Regions from separate parts of the Arthrobacter dokdonensis genome, predicted to be linked through region 1. Evidence: predicted binding sites of a transcription regulator. Region 1 holds the regulator's gene; each other region holds the start of a gene.
The links. The regulator LexA, encoded in region 1, represses DNA repair genes until DNA is damaged. The targets are predictions, from matches to a motif close to TCGAACANNTGTTCGA.
Positions count from the first base shown of each region.

Region 2: DMB86_RS14275 (HNH endonuclease signature motif containing protein) is a predicted target of LexA. The motif match lies at 2,465-2,480, and genes of this name have one in related genera.
Region 3: DMB86_RS12105 (DUF6504 family protein) is a predicted target of LexA. The motif match lies at 3,518-3,533, and genes of this name have one in related genera.
Region 4: DMB86_RS11835 (HNH endonuclease signature motif containing protein) is a predicted target of LexA. The motif match lies at 2,341-2,356, and genes of this name have one in related genera.

Region 1 is NZ_CP029642.1:1,910,467-1,915,596, reverse strand. It holds gene DMB86_RS08530 (histidinol-phosphate transaminase) at 1-1,054, opposite strand, end outside; gene DMB86_RS08525 (LysM peptidoglycan-binding domain-containing protein) at 1,433-1,831, opposite strand; gene lexA (transcriptional repressor LexA) at 2,195-2,938, shown strand; gene DMB86_RS08515 (ATP-dependent DNA helicase) at 3,136-5,130, opposite strand, start outside.
Region 2 is NZ_CP029642.1:3,205,198-3,210,327, forward strand. It holds gene betT (choline BCCT transporter BetT) at 1-1,282, opposite strand, end outside; gene DMB86_RS14270 (DsrE family protein) at 1,847-2,203, opposite strand; gene DMB86_RS14275 (HNH endonuclease signature motif containing protein) at 2,524-4,692, shown strand; gene DMB86_RS14280 (nucleoside/nucleotide kinase family protein) at 4,917-5,130, shown strand, end outside.
Region 3 is NZ_CP029642.1:2,720,296-2,725,425, reverse strand. It holds gene DMB86_RS12130 (SOS response-associated peptidase) at 1-119, shown strand, start outside; gene DMB86_RS12125 (hypothetical protein) at 138-839, opposite strand; gene DMB86_RS12120 (LCP family protein) at 850-2,184, opposite strand; gene DMB86_RS12115 (VOC family protein) at 2,366-2,797, opposite strand; gene DMB86_RS12110 (GNAT family N-acetyltransferase) at 2,822-3,328, opposite strand; gene DMB86_RS12105 (DUF6504 family protein) at 3,601-3,942, shown strand; gene DMB86_RS12100 (DNA polymerase III subunit alpha) at 3,935-5,130, shown strand, end outside.
Region 4 is NZ_CP029642.1:2,653,517-2,658,646, forward strand. It holds gene DMB86_RS11825 (alpha/beta fold hydrolase) at 1-856, shown strand, start outside; gene DMB86_RS11830 (glycosyltransferase family 4 protein) at 853-1,980, shown strand; gene DMB86_RS11835 (HNH endonuclease signature motif containing protein) at 2,421-4,205, shown strand; gene DMB86_RS11840 (primosomal protein N') at 4,352-5,130, opposite strand, start outside.

The DNA.
Region 1 (5,130 bases):
TCTCGGCCTCCGTGCCGGCGGTGACCCGCAGGTGGCCGGCGATCCCGACGTCACGGATCAGCACGCCGGCGGCAAGCAGCTGTTCCCAGACGGAGGCCGGGTCCGCGAGGCCGCCGAAAAAGACGAAGTTCGAATCGGACGGGGCCGGCGCGAGGCCCATCCGCACCAGTTCGTCCACGATGCGGTCGCGCTGGACCTTGATGGCCTCCACGTTGGCGAGCAGCGCGTCCGAGTTTCGGAGGGCCGCGACAGCGGTTGCCTGGGTGATCGCGGAGAGGTGGTAGGGCAGGCGCACAAGCCGGACGGCGTCGGAAATCTCGGGCGCTGCCGCGAGGTAGCCCACCCGGGCACCAGCCAGGGCGAAGGCCTTGCTCATGGTGCGCGACACCACCAGGCGAGGACGCCCCTCGAGCAGGGCCAGGGCGCTCCGCGTGCCTGCGTGGGCGAACTCAGCGTAGGCCTCATCGACGATCACGATCGCCTCGGAGGCCTCCCCGGCCTCATAAACAGCCTCGACGACGTCCAGTCCCAGGGCCGTGCCCGTCGGGTTGTTGGGTGAGCAAAGGAACACCACGTTGGGGGCGAGGGACCGCACCTGCTCGGCGGCGGACGCCGCGGAAAGGCTGAAGCCGTTCCCCCGGGTGCCTGCGACGTAGGCGGTGCCGGTACCGCTGGCCAGCAACGGGTACATCGAATAAGTGGGGGGAAATCCCATGGCGCTGCGTCCGGGGCCCCCGAACGCCTGGAGGAGCTGCTGGAGGACCTCGTTCGAGCCGTTGGCGGCCCAAATGTTGTCTGCCGTCAGGCCGTGGCCCAGATATGCGGCGAGGGCCCTGCGCAGTTCGGTGAACTCCCGGTCCGGGTAGCGGTTCAGCCCGTCCAGTTCATCCGCAACGGCCTTGAGGATGGCTTCCTTGGCATCCAGCGGAACGCCGAAGGTGTTCTCATTGACGTTGAGGAGGATGGGAACGTCCAGCTGCGGGGCGCCATAGGGATGCTGGCCGCGCAAATCGTCGCGAAGCGGCAACTGGCTGAGGCGTTCAAACTGGTCCATGCTTCCAGTTTAAGTGGCAGGGCCGTGGGAAGAGAACTTGTGACGTCCCATGCCCCCCCGACCTGTACCCATCACGCCCCGCAGGGAGCGGGTGGTGGGCCCACAGCCGCGAGGGACCCGCTGGGAGCCTGCGAGCAGTGGGAGCGGGTGGTGGGCCCACAGCCGCGAGGGACCCGCTGGGAGCCTGCGAGCAGTGGGAGCGGGTGGTGGGCCCACAGCCGCGAGGGACCCGCTGGGAGCCTGCGAGCAGTGGGAGCGGGTGGTGGGCCCACAGCCGCGAGGGACCCGCTGGGAGCCTGCGAGCAGTGGGAGCGGGTGGTGGGCCCACAGCCGCGAGGGACCCGCTGGGAGCCTGCGAGCAGTGGGAGCGGCTGGGGACTATTTGCCCAGCGGCACGTACAGGCGCTGTCCGGCCTGGAGGACGCCGCTGCCTAGTTCGTTCAGGGTCACAATGTCGGCCACGACGTCACGGACGTCACGGGTGGAGTCAGCGGCCGCCGCGATGGACCACAGGCTGTCGCCCTGGAGCACAGTGACGGGTACGGTGGACGCGGCCAGGCCCGCGGCACTGTCCTTGGTGGCCGCATTCGCGGGGCTGGCCAGGGAGCCCAGCACGAACGCCAACAGAGCAAACGCCAGGACGGCTGTGACCGCCAGGGCAGGAAGCCCCAGCAGCAGCATGCGGCCGCGGCGCGTCAGCCGCAGCGGCATGGTTGCGGGCGCCTGGAAGGCCGCCGCTCCGACGGGGCTTGCATGGGAAATCACCAATGCACTCATGACTTTGTTCCTTTCGCGCCAGGGGCCTGTCACCTGTGGTCCCAGGGGGAACCGCAAAAGCTTCTGGCGACCGGACTTCCATACGCTGTTCGTTCGATAGAACATATGTTCTATCTTCGTAGTATCAGTTTTAGCATCTATTAACGACTCCTGCCAAGACTCGATAGAACAAATGTTTGAAATTCGTCCATCGCGGGCTTAATCTTGAGGTACAGGATGCGCCAACAGGAGCCAACAGGAGCAGTCCACCAGCAGGCACTGACATTGAGCGGGCCCGGAGTTGCACCGAGCGGCACCGGGCGGCACCGACCCAGAGCAGGCACCGACATTATTGGCTGCATCCGCAGAAAGGATCGAAGGAACATGGCACTACCCGAACCTCCGCATCGAATCCCGCAGGCTCCCAGCCGGGCCGGCATGAAAGGGCTGACGGTGCGGCAGAAGAAGATTCTGGAATGCATCCAACGCTCCATCGCCGACAAGGGATATCCGCCGTCCATGAGGGAGATTGGCGACGACGTGGGACTGGCAAGTCTCTCCAGCGTCACCCACCAGCTCACACAGCTCGAACGCCACGGCTACCTGCGCCGCGACCCCAAGCGCCCGCGCGCCATGGAAGTGCTCATCCCCCTGGTCATCGACAACGGCGTCGTGGCCATCGAAGGCGTCAACGAGCCGGAACAGGTCCGCAGTTCCAATGGCCTGAACTTTGCCCAGCTGAGCAGTTCCTCGGACACTGCCTTTGTCCCGCTTGTGGGCCGGATCGCAGCGGGCGGGCCCATCCTCGCGGACCAGGTGGTTGACGACATCATGCCCCTCCCGCGCCAGATTGTGGGCAGCGGTGAGCTGTTCATGCTCAAGGTGGCCGGCGATTCCATGATTGACGCCGCAATCTGCGACGGAGACTGGGTGGTTGTCCGCCGGCAGAACTCGGCCAACAACGGTGACATTGTCGCCGCCCTGCTGGAGGACGAAGCAACGGTCAAGACCTTCCGCCAGCGCGACGGACACACGTGGCTGCTGCCACAGAACACGCGATACGAGCCCATCCTCGGTGACGAGGCCACGGTCATGGGCAAGGTCGTCTCCGTCCTCCGCAGCCTGTAGACGTTCCCCGCGGGACCCAGCAGCGCCCCCGGCAACCAGGCCGGGGGCGCTTCCGTGTTGTTGACGTGCGCGAACCGAAGCGGCGGAGCCGGCATTTTTTGTAGGAGGCGTAATGGAGACGCCAAAGGCCGCCCGCGGCCGACGCGTCGGATAGCCGACGGAAAAATGTCGGGCCGGCGCCGCAAACGGCGAAGCGGCTACTTCCCGGACAGCCTTTGGAGCGCCGCGAGGGCCACGGAGCGGTCCTTGGTGGACCAGAACGGCGGCAGGGCGGCACGCAGAAAGCCGCCGTAGCCGGCGTTTGCCAGACGGGAATCGAGGACCGCCACCACGCCGCGGTCGCTGCTGGAACGGATCAGCCGGCCCACGCCCTGTGCCAGCCGGATGGCGGCATGCGTTGCGGAAATGGCGATGAACCCGTCCCCGCCGCTTTGGGCCACGGCCCGCGCACGTGCTGTCACGAGGGGGTCGTCCGGACGCGGGAACGGGATCCGGTCGATGACCACCAGCCGGCAGGAAGCGCCTTGGACGTCCACTCCCTGCCACAAGGACATGGTGCCAAACAGGCACGTGTCCGGCTCGTCGGAAAACTCCTTGATGAGCCCGGCCATGGACGAATCCCCTTGGCACAGGATCCTGACCTTGAGCTTTTTGCGCAGCTTTTCCGCGGCGTCCTCCGCCGCCCTCCGGGAGGAGAAGAGCGCCAAGGTACCGCCGCCGGCGGCAGTGATGAGCGCCTCCAACTCGGCCAGCTGTTCGGGAGAATTGCCGAAGCCCGGCTTGGCCAGGTGAGCCGCCACGTACAACATGCCCTGTTTGGGGTAGTCAAACGGTGAGCCGACGTCGGCTCCCGTCCAGGCCGGTGCGTTCGCACCCAGCAGGCCAAGGCCGCCGGCCGTGGCCTGGAACGACTCGCCGATGGCCAGGGTGGCGGAGGTGAGCACCACTGTATGGTCGGAAAAGAGGCCCTCACGGAGTTTGCCTGCCACGCTGAGCGGGGCAATGTTGATGACGGGAGGTTCGCTGTCGTCGGCCTTTTGGTAGCCCTTGCCCGGGGCAAATGTTCCGGTCCGGGCGGTCCACACCACTTCGCGGGCATCCCGGGCGGTGAGCAGCCGTTCGCACAGGTCAAAGATCAGGTTCAACCGCGACCTGGCAATGGACCGGCCACCGTCCGCCGCTGCATTGCCGTCCGGCTTGGAGTCGGAGAGTGCCACGCGTGCGGCGTCGCGCAACTGTTCGATGGCGGCGGTGTGTTCCTCATTGAGCCCGTTGGGCAGCAGCCCGCTGGGCGTGCCGGAAAAGGCCATGTCCAGGGCCGTCGCGGCGGCGTGGAGCGCCTCCACCGAGACGCCGGTGTGCTTGCGTGTGCTTGATGCCGCGGCCTGGACCATCTGCACGGACAGCTGGCCGGTGACGGCCCCGGTGACGCGGTCCTGGAGCTCGTGGGCCTCGTCCACCACCACGACATCGTAGTCGGGCAGCACCGCAATGCCTTCAAAGGCGCTGATGGCCAACATGGCGTGATTGGTCACCACGATGTCCGCCTCGGCGCCCTTGGCCCGGGCCAGTTCGGAGAAGCAGACTTCCGCAAGGGGGCATTTCTGTGCACCCAGGCACTCCATCGAGGTGACCGAGACCTGGCGCCAGGCCTTGTCGGTGACGCCGGGCATGAGTTCGTCGCGGTCACCCGTTGGGGTGTCCTCGGCCCATTCGCGCAGCCGGACCACTTCCCGGCCCAACGGTGAGGACGGGCCCGACTTGGCGCCGGGCAGGTGCACCACGGTGGCGTCTTCGCCCAGGCTGAACAGGGCGCCCTCAGAGGAGTCCTCGGAGGGGAAACCGCCGCCAAGCTTATGCTTGCACACGTAGTTGCTGCGCCCCTTGACCAAGGCGACGTCGATGGGCCGCGGCAGCAGCGGCTCGAGCGCTGCCAGCAGCCGTGGCACGTCACGGCCCACGATCTGGGCCTGCAGGGCCAATGTGGCCGTGGCCACCACGGACGGTTTGTCGCTGGTCAGGGAATGCACGATCAACGGGATCAGGTAGGCCAGCGACTTGCCCGTTCCGGTGCCTGCCTGCACCAGCAGGTGGTCACCGCTTTCAATGGCTTCCACCACGCGTCGGACCATCTCGTGCTGGCCGTCGCGGCGCTGGCCGCCCATGGCTGCCACGGCGCTGTCCAGCAGTTC
Region 2 (5,130 bases), 1.3 Mb from region 1:
TGGCCTCCTCGGCGAAGGCCTTGTTGCCGCCCAGGACCTCGCTGAGAGCACTGTTGCCGAAGATCGAGACAATGAAAAAGTCGCAGAGCACCGGGGCCGTGATGGCGGCGATGACGAACTCCCGCAGCGTGCGGCCGCGGGAGATGCGCGCCAGGAAAAGACCCACGAACGGCCCCCAGGCGAGCCAAAAGGCCCAGAAGAACAAGGTCCAGCCGGCCATCCAATCGGCCCCGCCGGATTCGTAGGCGAAGGTCTGCAGGGTCCGCTCCGGAAGGGTGAAAATGAAGCGGCCGATGTTTTCCACCATGGCGTTGAGCAGGAAGGAGGTCTTGCCGGTGACCAGGATGTACAGCATCATGGCCCCGGCCGCCCACAGGTTCAGCTCGGAAATCACACGGATGCCCTTGTCCACCCCGGACGTGCACGCGGCCACGGTCATGATCACGGCCACCACCACCAGGGCGATCTGCAGCGCCAGCCCCTCCTGCAGGCCGAACAGCCAGGCGAAGCCCACGTTGAGCAGGACCACCCCGATCCCCATCGACGTGGCCACGCCGAACACGGTACCCACCAGGGCGAAGATGTCGATGACGTCCCCGGCGGCCCCGCGCACCCGCTTGCCCAGCAGCGGGTAGAGTGCCGCGCGGATGGACAGGGGCATGCCCCAGCGGAAGGCGAAGTACCCCATGGCCATGCCAAGCAGTGCGTAGATCGACCAGCCGGCAATGCCGTAGTGGAACATGGTCCAGATGACCGCGTCCTGCGCCGAGGCGGCGGTCTGGCCGGTGCCCGACGGCGGCGACATGTACTGCGTGACGGGCCCCGTAACGGAGTAAAAGAGCATGTCGATGCCCACGCCGGCGGCGAAGAGCATCGCCACCCACGTGAAGAGGTTGTACTGCGGACGTGAGTGGTCCGGGCCCAGTCGGACGCTGCCCTCCTTGGAGAAGGCGACCCAGAGCACGAACAGGACCACGAGGGTGATGGTGAGGACGTAGTACCAGCCCAGGTTCGTGGCAATCCAGGTGACCACCGAGTGCATGGTGTCCTTGGCGTGCGCGGGCATGACCATGGCCCAGACGGAAAAGGCAAGGATGATGGCGGCGGAGATGATGAAGACGCGCCAGTTGACGCGCGGCTTGCGGTCCTCGACTAGTTCGGCGGCACCGGCGAGCTCGGCCGGACCCCTGCTCAGCTCGCTGCTGGAAATGGGCGGACGGTTTTCTTCCGTCTCCTGCGGCCTGCGTCGCTCCTCCACGCCGAACCGGCTGCGCTCGACCATCGCCTTGGGAGCATCATACCTGCCCTGTTTTGCGTCGTCTGCGTCAGCCAATCAGTTCTCCCTCACATCAGTTCCGTATGTCGCGCCTGGCCGCACGGGCCTCAGGTAGCCAATGGTAAGCCACACCCGAATGGCTCTGGTATTTCCTTGGGAAGGATCACAAGGCGGCGGGACTGGCCGCCGCGGCCGGGGCGAGTGGCCCCTGGGAGCCAGCCGGCCGACGTCGCACCTCCTCGGTGTCTGGGCCGGCGGGACCGTCTCTACCTGGGCAAGGGGATCTTCGGCGCCGGGAACGTGGCCCGTACGTTGGTCTTCCGTCGTTCGCCGCGATGGGGGGATGTTTGGGCCGGACAGGGTGAACGGACCGCCGGGCCCCATCGTCCACGGTCCCGGCGGCAACGTCCCCAACACGTGGTCCATCGACATTCTCGGCAGGCAGATCCAGGCCACCGGGCCGTGCCGAACGCGGCAGGCTCGGGCACCCAGGCCCGGTGCAGGATGGCTGGGCGGTCCTCCGGGCCCGACGCGGCGGTCGGCTGGTTGAACCTGACGAAACCGCGGCAGCTACAGGCGGACGTAGGCCCAGCGATCCCACTGCCGCCGGGCGAGATGGACGACGGCGGACGGGACCGGCGTGACTCCCGGCAGCAGACTGCCGCTGCCCACGGCCGCGGCCCTCATGCTGTTTTCACAGGCGAGGACTGCCACGCCGCGTTCCAGGACGGCGGCAACGGGGGCGGCCAATCCGCCGTCGGCCGTCAGTCCGGCGACGGCCGGGCCCTGGACGACCATTTCAATCGCGGCGCCGGGCAGGCCGGCGGCGGCATTCAGGGCGCTGCGGAACACGCCCGCCACCTCCTCGCCACTCTTTCCAAAAGCGTGCATGAGCAGGCCCTGCGGAGCCTCAGTGTTCTCAGCCATGGTCGAGCCCTTCTGCTTCTCCACTCGACCATACCAGCGTGACCACCGCGCCGGCGCTCGCGTCGGCAGACTCGTCCAGATCGCATGGGCGCTGGCAGACCGGTGGCCGGGGCCGTCGGACCTCAGATGATGAGCCTCGAAACCGTTGGGTGGGCTGGTCGCATGCCGTGGTTGAGCCGGCTGGTTGCGGTGATCCGGCATGTTCCCGCCGTCTCCGGGACAGTGGCGTTGCTTCCTCCACAGGCAGGGCTGCACTCCAAATAGCACACATGTTCTAATGATCATTACTTTTGTCAGTGGCACCCGTTAGTGTTGTGGGTATGGAAGCAATGGCGGGGAGGCCGGGCAATCCCGGTTCCACACAGGACGGCAGGGACGCCGGCGGGCATGTCCGCCGGCTGATCGCCCTTGCCGAGGCCTTGACCCGCTCCGCGGCGGCGGCTTCCACGGCCGCCATCGGCGGCCCGGGCGTTGCGGGAGCCGACCCGGGCACCTTCGGCCCGGGCGTTGCGGGAGCCGACCCGGCCACCCCCGGCCCGGGCGTTGCGGGAGCCGGCCCGGGCACCTTCGCTGCGTCCGGGTCCGGGCACGTGGCCGCGCCCGCTGCCGGGCCGGCCGCCGGGCCGGCCTCCGGGCCCGGGTCCGGCGCAGCGGCGCCCGGGGCGTGCGCGCCGGTTGACGGTCGGCGCCTCACGGCCCCGCTGGGCATGGACATGGGGTCCCTCAGCGACGCCCAGGCCGTGTCCTGGGCGCAGGAACTGGAGCACCTGGGCGCCTTCCTGGCCGCTTTGCAGGTCCAGGCCGCCGGGGACCTGGCCGGGCGGGTGCGCGCGGGACGCTTTGACGGGGTCAAGCTCCCCACGGACCTTTTCGGCACCAGCCTGAAGCTGGGCCGCAGCGAAGCGGGGCGGCGGCTGCGCCTGGCCGGGAAGTTCCTGCCCGCCACCGACGAACTGACCCTGGCCACCACCCCCGCCGCGCAACCAGTGGCAGCGGCACCCTTCTTCGCCGGCGAACTCTCCCTTGAGCGGGCACTGACCGTTTCGCGCTACACCGAGGAAGCCCGCCACCTCGCCGACGGCGGCCGGATCCCCGCCCAGACCGCCAGCGAGGTCGAGGAAACCCTGACCGGCTACGCCCGCGCCATGGACCCCGACTCCCTCGCCCGGGTCGGACTCCGGGTGGTGAACGTGCTCGATCCCGACGGCCAGCAACCCACCGAGGGAGAACTGCTGGCCAAACAGGGCATCACCTTCCGCCAGCCACGCCGCGGCCTGGTCCACTTTGAAGGCTGGGCCACCGTGCCCCAATACGAGACCTGGATGGCAGGCATCGGATCCGCCGCCAACCCCCGCCAACACACCGACCCCGGCGCGGACCCCGCATCCGGCAACGGCGGCACCTTCGAATCCACCCGGGCTGGGGATGACGTGATGCCCGGGCAAATGCTCCTGGACGGCCTCCTCACCCCCAGCGAAAAGCCTGAAGTCCAGGACACCCAAGACACCCAAGACAACCAGGACAACCAGGACGACCAGGACACCCAGGACGGATGCGGCGGCGAAGGCGGGGAAAACCCGGGCGGCGCAGCCTCCCCGTGGCCACCGGCAGGCCAGGGCCCGGCCCCGGACTGGGCCCAGGAACCCGGCAGTGCAACCGGCAGTGCAACCAACGCGGACGGCAGTGCAACCAACGCGGACGGCGGTGCAACCAACGCGGACGGCGGTGCAACCAACGCGGACGGCGGTGCAACCAACGCGGACAATGAAACCGCGGCGCCGTGGCCACACCTGGTCAACGGCATCCAGGTGCCCGAGCCCGGCTCCGATGAGGAACTTCCCGAACTGGACCCGATCGACCCCGCCTGCACCAATCCCGTCGTGGCAGATAGGCGCACCCGCGCCCAAAAACTCCTCGACGGCACCATCGACGGCATCAAGCTCGCCGCCCGCACCGGCAGGCTGCCCATGAACGGCGGCCTGAAACCCCAACTGTTCATCTCCACCACCGAAACCGACCTCCAACGCCGCACCCGGTGCGGACAACCCGGCGGCATCGCCTTCCTGCCCTACAGCGGACCCCAGCCCCTGGCCCTCTTCACCACAGAACTCTGCGACGCCGACGTGACCACCATGATCCTGGGCAACGGCCAGGACATCCTCAACGTCGGCCGCACCCAACGCCTCTTCACCGCCGCACAACGCAAAATCCTCATCGCCCGCGACAAGGGCTGCACCTTCCCCCACTGCCGAAGAACAGCCATGACCACCGACGCCCACCACATCGTGCCCTGGGCCGACGGCGGCGAGACCAACATCTCCAATGCCGCCTTGCTCTGTACCGTGCACCACCACGCGGTCCACGACGGCTCCTGGAGCGTCGAACTCATCAACGGCACACCCTGGTTCACCCCCAGCTACAAGATCGACCCCACACGAACCAAACTCCGCAACCCCTACCACCACGGCCTCCCCACCACCGGAAGCTGACCACCACCGTTCAAACCCTGCCTGCGCCCCGGGCACCGGGACCCAGGTGCCGCGACTAGAAGCAGCAGACTAGGACGACCAGCGCAAAGAGGCCGCGACCAGCACGGCAAGAAGCAGCGGACCTTACGACCCCGGCCAGCCCGCGTGCCTACACCGTGGATACTGGAACGGCTGGGTTCCGTTGCCGGCGAACGGCCCCTTGACTACCTGAGGACGGAACGACCATGACGACCGCTGTGCACCTCGGTGACCTGATCAGCAGCGCCGCAGCCCTGACCGCCGGAAGACACCGCGCGGTCCTGGGCATCACTGGCGCGCCCGGTGCCGGAAAATCCACCGTGGGGAGCCGAATTGTTGACGCTCTTGGTCCGGAGAACGCCGTCCTGGTGCCGATGGACGGCTTCCACTTGGCAAATTCGGTCCTGCTGGCCATGGGCC
Region 3 (5,130 bases), 810 kb from region 1:
TGTGCGCGGTCCTGTCCGACGCCTACCGGGTTGCCGCGGGATGGCGGCTTGACCCGGTGCGTGCGGACGTGGGAAACGTCCGCAACGATTCATCGGAGCTCACCGTGCCCGTCGGATAGCCGAGACAACATGCCCGCTCAGGAAAGGGTGAAGAAGCAGGCGGCAAGCGCCGCCGCGAACAGTGCCTCGAGCGTGCCAAGCACGCGTGAGGGCCGTTCGGACGGCTTTCCCGGGGTGGCGAACGCGCTTAAAAGCCAGCCCGCGGAGGCCAGCAGCAGGACTATCCACACGATCACGTGCTGAATCAGGCTGCCCAGCTGCTGGCTGGCGGGGCGGGGTCCCAGCGCGTTGGCCAGGGAGACGGCTGCCCACGCCGCCACGGCCGTCAGGACCAGGTGGTAGAGCGCTGACGCCCTGCCCGAACCGCCAGCAGAGACGCGGGCGGGGACGCGGCCGGAACCGGTGGGACGGTCCGGGAAGCCGCCTGGCACGGCGGCGCGGTACACAAACCACAGGGCAATGACGCCCAGCGGGGCCAGCAAGGCAGCTCCGGCACCGTGCCACCCAAAGACCTGCCACCCGAAGACGACGGATGACGGAACGAACACCGCCGCCCACATGGCCAGGGCGTCCAGCCGGCTGGCCGCCCCCCGGGCAGCGGGCCTTTCAACCGGTCCGTCAGCAAATCCATCCTCCGGCCTTTCAACGAGTCCTCCACCAGGTTTTGCAGCCAGCCGTTCCACCGCCCCGCCTGCCGCGTGGGGCCGCGAAACGGCCCGGACTACGGCCAGGACCAGGGCGCCCAGCAGCAGCGCCGCCAGCAGCACCTTGATCACCATGGCCGCCCCGCTACTTCACACACGTGACTGAACCGCCCTGCAGGGCGCCGGTCCAATCGGAATAGGTCGTCGTGGCGGGCGTTTTGGCCGGCGCCTTGGTGGCGGATGCCGGGGAGGGGCCTGCGGAAGACCCGCTCCCCGGCGCACTTCCCGTGCCGGAAGCACCGGAAGAAGCCGTACCGGAAGCAGCGGGCGCCCCCGCCGCCGGGGGTGCCGTGGCAGGCTTCTTGGCCGGGGCCTTGGGCGCCAGCAGTTCCTTGACGGCCGCCTGGACCTGGGCCACGTCCACGGTGTTGATCGACTCGCCGGCAGGGGACGTGCCAAATCCGGTGATGGGCAACGTGGTGAAGGAAATGTTGCCGGAGGTGATGGATCCGGCCTGCTGGGCCATGTCCAGCAGGTTCAGCCCGGAGTCCACCACAATGTTGCTGCTGACGGCGGTGAGCACCTGCTGCATTTTGGGGATGTCCGTAAATGTTCCCGCCTGCTTGAGCTGGTGGATGACGGAAACGATGAAAGCCTGCTGTCGACGTTCCCGGTCCAAATCGCTGAAGCTGTAGCTGGGGTTGGTGGTGTCCCTGCGCTGGCGGACGAAGGCCATGGCCTGCTTGGCGTTGATTTTCTGCACGCCCTTGACGAAGTTGGCGCCCGAGTAGGTGTCCTGCGTGGCCTGGTTGACGCAGACGGTGATGGGCGCCACGGCCTGGGCCACCTCGTAGAAACCGGCCATGGTGACCTCGACAAAATGGTCGATGTGGACGCTGCCGAGGAACTTCGAGACGGTGGCGATCTCTGCCTTGCGTCCGGCCTCCCGGGCCTGCTGGTAGGTCGCCTGGTCGTTCGGCTTGCCGGCGGCGAGCAAAGCCGTCTGCTTGGCCGCGAGACCGTAGCCGTAGGCTTCCTTGATCTTGGCGTCGAGGGGCTGGCCGGGAATGCCCGCAAGCTGGACGTAGTCGTCCCGGGGAATGGACATGGCCGTGGCCTTGGACCCGTCGGCCGGGATGTGGACCAGCATGAGCACGTTGGCGTTGTAGCCGCCGGTCGATTGGTTCCCGGCATCAAGGGCGCTGTACACGGCGGCGGAGAGCGGCTGGCCCTTCTCGTCGACGCGCGAATCCAGCCCCATGACCAAAATATTGGTGTCCTTGGTCAGTTTCGGCACCGACTGCGCCCCGTTGAGCGCATCGGAGCGCATGACGTTGTTGTTGGCCTGAACCACGGTGGCCACCACCAGGCCAACGGCCACCAGGACGGCGGCCACCACCACCGCCAGCAACGCGAAGGTTGTGCGGCGCCGGCGCACCCTCCGCCGGTCGCGGAGAATCAACTGGTCATACAGGCTCATGGGTTTGCTCCTTGCTGCGCGCCCCAAGCCGGGCGGATCGTTGGCCCGCCGCTGCGCCGGGCACCTGCCTCCCATCGTCACACGGCACCGCGCCGGTACCGGCGGAAACGGCGCAATTTACCGGGAAGTCCCAGATGATTCCCAGCCGGCCGGCATGCCCAGGGCACGCAGGCCGGCTCGCTCAAACGGTGACGTTGCCGGCGTCGTCCACGGCCCAGGTGGGGTTGAAGGCCACTTCCCAGCGGAAGCCGTCGGGATCGGCAAAGTAGCCGCTGTACCCGCCCCAGGCCTGCTGCCTGGGCGGATGGACGACGTCGGCCCCGGCCTCCCGCGCCTGGCGCACCACGGCGTCGACCTCTCCGGGGCTGCCCACGTTGTGACTCAGGGTGAGCGGAGAGGTGCCGGCCTGGAGTTTGTCCTCGGAAACGCCCAGCTCCGCGGCCATTTGTGCACGGCTCCACAGCGAAAGGACCAGACCGTGGTTGACCTGGAGGAAGATGACCTCGGCAGGCACCTCCAGCCGCGGTGTCCATCCCAGCCCGTCAACATAAAAACTGCGGGAGCGCGCAACATCGCGGACCCCCAGGGTGATGAAGTTCAGCTGTTGCTGCACCGTTCCGGCGGCCTGGTCCTCGTCCTAATCTTCGTCGTCGTCCGGGGTCCACCGGCGGAAGTCGAGGGAGAGGTAGAGGGCCAGGGCCGCGGAGTTGCTTTCCTCAACGCGCAGCGCCACTTCTTCCTTGCCCTCGTTGAACAGCGTGTCCATGGTGGCCAGGACCAGGTCCTCGGCCAGGCCCTGCCGGCGGTGGCTGCGGTCGGTGATGAGTTCAATGATGAACGGGGTCTCCGGTGTCTCCGGTCCAAGGGCCCGTTCCACCACGAGCACGGCGGCCACGATCTTGTCGTTTTCGTCCAAGGCCACGTGGGAGGCCTTGGGCAGGAACTGCCCGTACTTGCCGGCCAGGGAGGCGCGCATGCTGTCCACGGCGACCTGCAGCGTTTCACCGGCGATGCCAGGGTCGTAGGCGGTGAAGTAGAGCTCGCCCAGACGGGGAAGATCGGATTCTTCCACTGTCCGCGACGTGGTTTTGAGTTCACGTTCAAGCGGCGTTGTCCTGGCGATGAGGGTGACCATGTCTGTCATGGGGCGCTCCTTAAATCGTTGAGGCGCCAGCAGCTCGAACTGCGTCGAAGGCCTGATGCATCCTGACGCCGGTGCCGTGGCAGGGTAATTGCTTAACGTCCGACCGGCCGGGTAAATGCCCGTTCGGCGTGGAATTCTTCCCAATGGGCGGCTTTCTTGCCGCGTGAAGTGAGCGTACACTAATTTCATTAGAATATATTTTCTAGTGAACAATGAGCGCCGTGTACATATTGCATGGCGCGTGGTGCGGCAGGCGGAGGTGGCGGACACGCATGGGCACATTCAGCGACAGCATAGGGGTGAAGGAGAGCACCGGTGGACAGCCGCTGCATCTGTCATGGCGCGGCAGCCGCTACACGCTCGCAGCCGAACCCGTCCGGTGGTACCGCCGGCGCAACTGGTGGGACGAGGAAACCCGCGCCGCGCCAGGGGCGGGAGTGGGCCTGGTGGACAGGGAAATCTGGCGGGTCCAGGTGCGCCGCGACGAGGCTTCCGGCGATGCCCCCCTGTTGACCCTCGACCTGGTGAGGTACCTGCCCGCAGGCCGGTGGCGGGTCATTAAAGTTCATGACGCGTTAAGCGAATCGGTGGAAGAGCTGGACCCTGGTGCCTAAGTTCGTGCATTTGCATGTGGCCAGCGCCTACAGCGCCCACTACGGCGTTTCGTGGCCCGAGGACCTGGTGGAGGCTGCGGCGGCCGACGGCGCCGACGCCCTGGCCAGCACCGACCGGGATGGGCTCTACGGTGCCATCAAGCACGTCAAGGCCTGCATGGCAGCCGGGATCGACCCCATCCTCGGCGTGGACCTGGCCATCCTGGAACCCGGAGATTCGGCGGGAAGGGGAGAATCGGCGGGAAGGACTGTACAGGCGGACGGGCGGGCAGGCGCCCCAGGCCGGACCGCAGCTGCAGGCGCCGGCGCCTCAGGCCGGACGTCGGCCCCTGCCGGAGTCCGGGTTCCCCTCGTCGAAGCTGGACGGGTCGCCATCCTGGCCCACGGGGGCCAGGCACTGCGTCCCGGAGCGGGCTACGCGGCCTTGTGCCGGCTGATCTCCACTGCCCATGCCCGCCCCCAGGGCCCCGTGGGCGTCACCCTGGCGGAACTGGCCGCCGGGGTGCTGGACCCGGAAACCGGCGGTGTGGCACTGACTGTCCTGGTGGGCCCCTTCTCCGACGTGGCCCGGGCCATGGGCGGGCGGCGGTACCTGGCTCCCCGCACCAGATTTTCAGCCTGGACGCACGCGCTGCCCGCCGGAGCACTGGCCGTTGAGGTCGTCAGCCACTTCAGCGAACCCGGCAGCCCCCTGAGCACCCCCCTCGCGGTGCGCATGCTCAAGCTGGCCGAGGAATTTGGCGTCCCGGCGGTGCTGGGCAACGCCGTGCGGTACTGCTCGGAGGACGACGCCCCCACCGCGGATGTGCTGGACGCCGCCCGCGCCATCACACCCCTGGGACAACTGCCCGGACTCCAGCCCACCGGGCAGGGCTGGTTGAAAAGCGGCGCGGACATGCACCGGGCGGGACGGGAAATTGTTGGCCAGGGCGGCTACGGCGCAACGGAATTGGCACAGCTGTGGGCCAACACGCACCGGTTGGCGGACAAATGCCGGCTGGATCCGGCGTCGGACCTGGGCTGGAAGAAGCCGGTCACCCCCGAGGCGGGCGTGCTCGGCCTGGGACAGTCCCCGGCCGCGGAACTGCGGCAGCGGGCCGAGGCCGGGCTGAACCTCCGTTTCCCCGGCATTAACGGGGACAAGCTGATGACCGTCCGGGACCGGCTCACCGTGGAGTTGGACACCAT
Region 4 (5,130 bases), 740 kb from region 1:
CACGGTTGAGGTGGCTGGCGCGGCCGTGCGCTACTGGGACTATGCGCCCCTGGAATGGACGCCCGCCACCCGCACCATCGTCATGGTGCACGGCTTCCGCGGCGACCACCACGGGCTGGAGCGGGTGGTGGAACTACTGCCGGACCACCGTGTCATCATGCCGGACCTGCCGGGTTTTGGGGCTTCACCCGCCTTCGACCGCACCGAGCACAGCATTGCCGGCTATGGCCACTTCCTGGCCGGTTTCCTGGACGCGCTGGCCCTGGGCAGCAAAACCGTGCTGCTGGGGCACTCCTTCGGCTCCATCGTGGCCAGCCATTTCACCGCCTCCCGCCCCGGACGGGTGCATGCCCTGATCCTGGTCAACCCCATCGCCGCGCCGGCGCTGGAAGGCCCCAGCGGCCATTTGACCAAGCTGGCGGTCTTTTACTACCGGGCCGCGGCGAAACTCCCGGCCCCCCTCGGCAATGCCCTGCTGCGCAACTGGCTCATTGTCCATGCGATGAGCATGGCCATGGCCAAGACCAAGGAGCGCGCACTGCTGACGTTCATCCACGGCCAGCACCACGCGTACTTCAGCAGATTCGCGAACCGGGACATGCTGCTGGAGGCATTCCGCGCCTCCGTCGGCGGCACCGTGAGGGAGGTGGCTGACAGGCTCACCCTGCCCGTGCTCCTCGTCGCCGGCGCCGAGGACGAGATTGCCACGCTCCCCAACCAGCACAAGCTCATGGACCTGCTGCCGGATGGCGAGCTGGTGGTCATCAGCGACGTGGGCCACCTGATCCACTACGAAACGCCAGGGCCGGCTGCCGCAGCCATCCTCAACTTCCTGGAAAGGCATCCCGCCCCATGACCCCCAGTAGCAGCCCCGCCACGTCCGACGGCGGCCCGTCCGGCGGCGGCCGGCCCCGGATCGTCATGGATGCCCGGTTCACCCGGATGGACCACCACGACGGGATCAGCCGTTACGGCGCAAGCCTCATGGCCGCCGTCGCCCCCTATGCCGACGTCACCATGCTCATCCACGACGAACGCCAACTGGCCCTGCTGCCCAAGCTGCCGTGGGTCAAGGTCAATTCACCCCTGTCCCCGCTGGAACTGTTCGTGTCCCGCCACGTGAACAAGCTGGGCGCGGACGTGGTGTTCTGCCCCATGCAGACCATGGGCACCTGGGGCCGGAAGTACCCGCTGGTCCTGACCCTGCACGACCTCATCTACTACGAGCACCCGGCCCCGCCCGGCTTCCTGCCGGCACCCGTGCGCGTATTGTGGCGGCTGTACCACAAGGCGTACTGGCCGCAGCGCCTGCTGCTGAACCGTGCGGACACCGTCGCGACGATCAGCCACACCACGCTGGGGCTGATGAACAAATTCCGGTTGACGCGCAAGCCGATCCGGATTGTGGGCAACGCCCCGCAGGGCGGCCGCGTCCCCCGCGACCCCGCGGTGGCGCCGGAAAAGTCGCTGGCGTACATGGGCTCATTCATGCCGTACAAAAACGTTGAGACGCTTATTGCCGGGATGGCCCGGCTGCCGGACTTCACGCTGCACCTGCTCAGCCGGATCACCGCCGAACGCCGGGCCAAGCTGGAGTCGCTTATTCCCGCGGGGGCGAAGGTGGTGTTCCACAACGGGGTCACCGATGCCGAATATGACGAGCTGCTGCTGCGCAGCACCGCCCTGGTCACCCTGTCCAAGGCCGAAGGCTACGGCCTGCCACTCGTGGAGGCGATGGCCCTGGGCACGCCCGTGGTGGTGGCGGACACCGACATCTTCCGCGAGGTGGGCGGCTCGGCGGCGCACTATGTCCCCGCCGACTCCCCCATCGCCTTCGCCGCCGCCGTGCGGGCCCTGGACGACCACGACGCCTGGGCGGCCAGTTCGACGGCGTCGGTGGCCCAGGCGTCAACGTTCAGCTGGGACGATTCGGCCCGGGAGCTGCTGGCAATCGTGGAGGAACTGCGCGGACAGGGCTGAAGCGGTGCGCCCGCCCCGGGTGGTTTCCGGTGCGCCTCGGCTGATGCCCGGCTGGAACCAGCCGGACCCAGCCATGGTCGGAACGGTGGTGGACGCGCTCTCGGCCCAACCCCACTTGTCCGTTGCCCGCGCGGCTGCATGGCCCGCGCGGCCGCGTGGCCCGCACGGCTTTCGCCACGGCGCCGGGTGAACCCGTCCCGCGCGTTGCCGCGGGGTGCTCCGCGCCGGAACCGGTGGGCGCCACGTTGGTTCCTAAGTTTTCGTTGTCGTACTCGACAACAGACCCCATCGATCGCGCTTCCGTTGGTCCGGATGTGCTCGCCATGATGCCCCCCAGGGCGCATCCCATGTCGTCACGATTCGAATTGATATTTGGGTAGACTAAAGCCTATTTGATTTCTGAGGTTTACATATTCTACTCTATGTGATGGAATGGAGGCATGGAGAACTTCCAGCCAGATGCAACTCACAGCGGCGGCCGCCAGCGTGCCGCCGGGTTTTGGTCGCCTGCCCCTGGAATCGTCGCCGCCTATCAAGTAGACGAGCCACCATCCCCGGCCCCGCACGACCAGCCCACACCTGACCCGTTCGCGGCGGCCCGGAAGCTGGCCGGCAAGCCGCACCCCGAAACCTCCTCCGCGGATCTGGACATTGATTCCATGGAGACGCTGGCAGAGGCTGAATACCTATGCGCCGTCGCGGCGCTGCGCAGCCTCGCGCTGGCTGAATCAGGGCTGGCTGCCCTGAAGGCGCGAGTGATTGAACGGCTCGACACGGCCTCCACGCGGCTTGGCATTGCCGCCCAACTTGAACCGTGGCAACAGGAGGTCCTGGCGATTTCCACCACGGCAGAGCTGTGCGCCGCGCTGGCGCTCCCCATACGCACGGGCGGGGAGCTGAAGGGCCAAAGCGTCGCGCTGGTCCGGGAGCACCCGGACACCTTGGAGGCACTGTCCAGCGGATCCATCTCGTGGCGCAACGCGGTGGTGGCCCTGGACCAGCTTGAAACACTTGAGGACCTCAAGGACCCGACGGGCGGGCCGGCCCTTTCGGCCGATTCGCTCGACGGCTTCGAACACCAGCTGCTGGAGCTGGCGCCGGGGATGACCACCGCAAAATTCCAGCTCCAGGCCCGGCGGCTCAGGGAACGAGCCCACCCCGAGAGCATTGCCCAGCGGCACGCAAAGGCATTGGGGGACCGGAAACTGGTCCTGATGCCGGACAGGGACGGCATGTCGTGGCTCTCCATGTTCCTGCCCGCCGACTCCGCACAAGGGATCTGGAACCAGGCCACCCGCACGGCCCGTACCCTGCAGGGACCGGCCGAACACCGAACGCTGACACAACTGCGCGTGGACGTGCTCGCGGAATGGCTGCTCGCAACCGGCACCGCCGTTCCCGAAAGGAACGAAGCCCCGGAATCGGACCGGGCCCCGGCAATTGACAACGAACCGGAAGCTGAATGGTCAGCCGGGGCGGTCCCCGACCCAGGCACAGGGCGTAAGCCGCGCACTAGCCCTGGCAAGGACATCGACGGCGAACCGCCAGCCGACGACGGTCCGGGATCCGGTCGGCCATTCGCAGGCATCCCGCGGCCCCGTGCCCAGGTTTTGGTCACCGTGCCCCTCCTGACGTTGCTCGGCCGCTCCACCGACCCCGCGGAGCTTGAAGGATACGGGCCAATCCCGCCGGAAATGGCCCGGGAATTGGCCGCGGAGTGTCCTACGTTGTACCGGATCATGGTGGACCCGTTCACGAACCAGTACTTGTCCATGGATCCAACCCAATACAGGGTCACCGGCGCCCTCAGGGCACTGCTGCGCGCACGGGACGGCACCTGCGTTTTCCCCGGCTGCAACACGGTGACTGACGACACCGAGCTCGACCATGTCCTCGCCTGGGAAGATGGTGGAACGTCAGTTCCTGAAAACCTCAAGAATGAATGTGGTGTCCATCACCGGCTCAAGCATTTCAAGGACGGCAAGTCCCGGGACGGGACCAGAATGCCACGGGAAGCCCGGTACCGCCGTGATCGCGCGCCGGGACGGGAGTCAGGAATCCTGCGGGGGTGGACACCCACAGCAACGAACGCCCCGGATGAGAAACCAGGCTGGATCTCCCCTGCCGGCTACCTCTATCCGCCGGACGCAACGGCCACCGCTCCGCCGATCATTCCGGCCCCGACCATGATCCAAGCCATCGAGGAGCTGCGCGGCCACGGCTGACCATGCCCGGTTCCACGGACTGCAGGACGTGGACGGCACCACTCCCCCGCGCCCAAGGCCGCCGGGCCGCCACGCGCCCGCCGCAGTTCACGCCGACTGCACAGACCGGACCTTCCACGGTAGCTCAGTGCGAAGGGGGGAACCGGCTAAATGACGTCGACGCCGTCGCAACGCACCTGCACCGGCGAGCCGATGCGGCGGGCGGCATTGGATGCCTTGAGGGAACGCATGGCGCCGGTGACGGCGGCGGCCATGGAATAGGGAAAGAACAGCAGGGTGCGGTAATCGGGGGCGTCGTCCGTGTCTGTGCCCGGACTGGAGGCGTACGACGCCGCGAGGGGCGCCGGGCCGATGACGCGCACTGCCTCCGGCAGGTGGAGTCCAGCGGCGAATGCGGCGACATCCTGCTCCGTCCCCGTCAGGGAAGCGACACGGACGGCCGGCGGCAGGCCGAGTTCGTGGCGCAGCAGAAACTCGCGCTCGGCATATCCGGCAGGGTCCCAGCGGACCAGCGCCTGCACCTCAACGGACTCCTCGGCGGTCACCACCACGACGCCGCCGTCCCGGGCCGGCCGGACCAGGGCCGCCGCGTTCATCCACCGGCGCAGCGTGTCTTCGCCGGAACGCAGCGACTCGCGCCGCAGCAGGGAGTCGCCGTCCAGAAGCAGCGCTGCGGCGTAGCCGCGCGGCGCCACGGGTTCGGCCCCCACCGTGGCGACCACAATGGCCGGACGGTCCGGGACAACAGTCTTAATGTGGTCGCCGGAGGACGAGATCACCGTTGCGGACGGGAAGGCCCGGCCCAGTTCCTCGGCCGTCCGCGACGCGCCGACGGCCAGGGCGCGCAGGGACCGGTGTCCACACGTGGGGCAGCTGAAATTGGTTTCGGCACGGCCGCACCACCGGCAGGTGACCAGCACGGCGG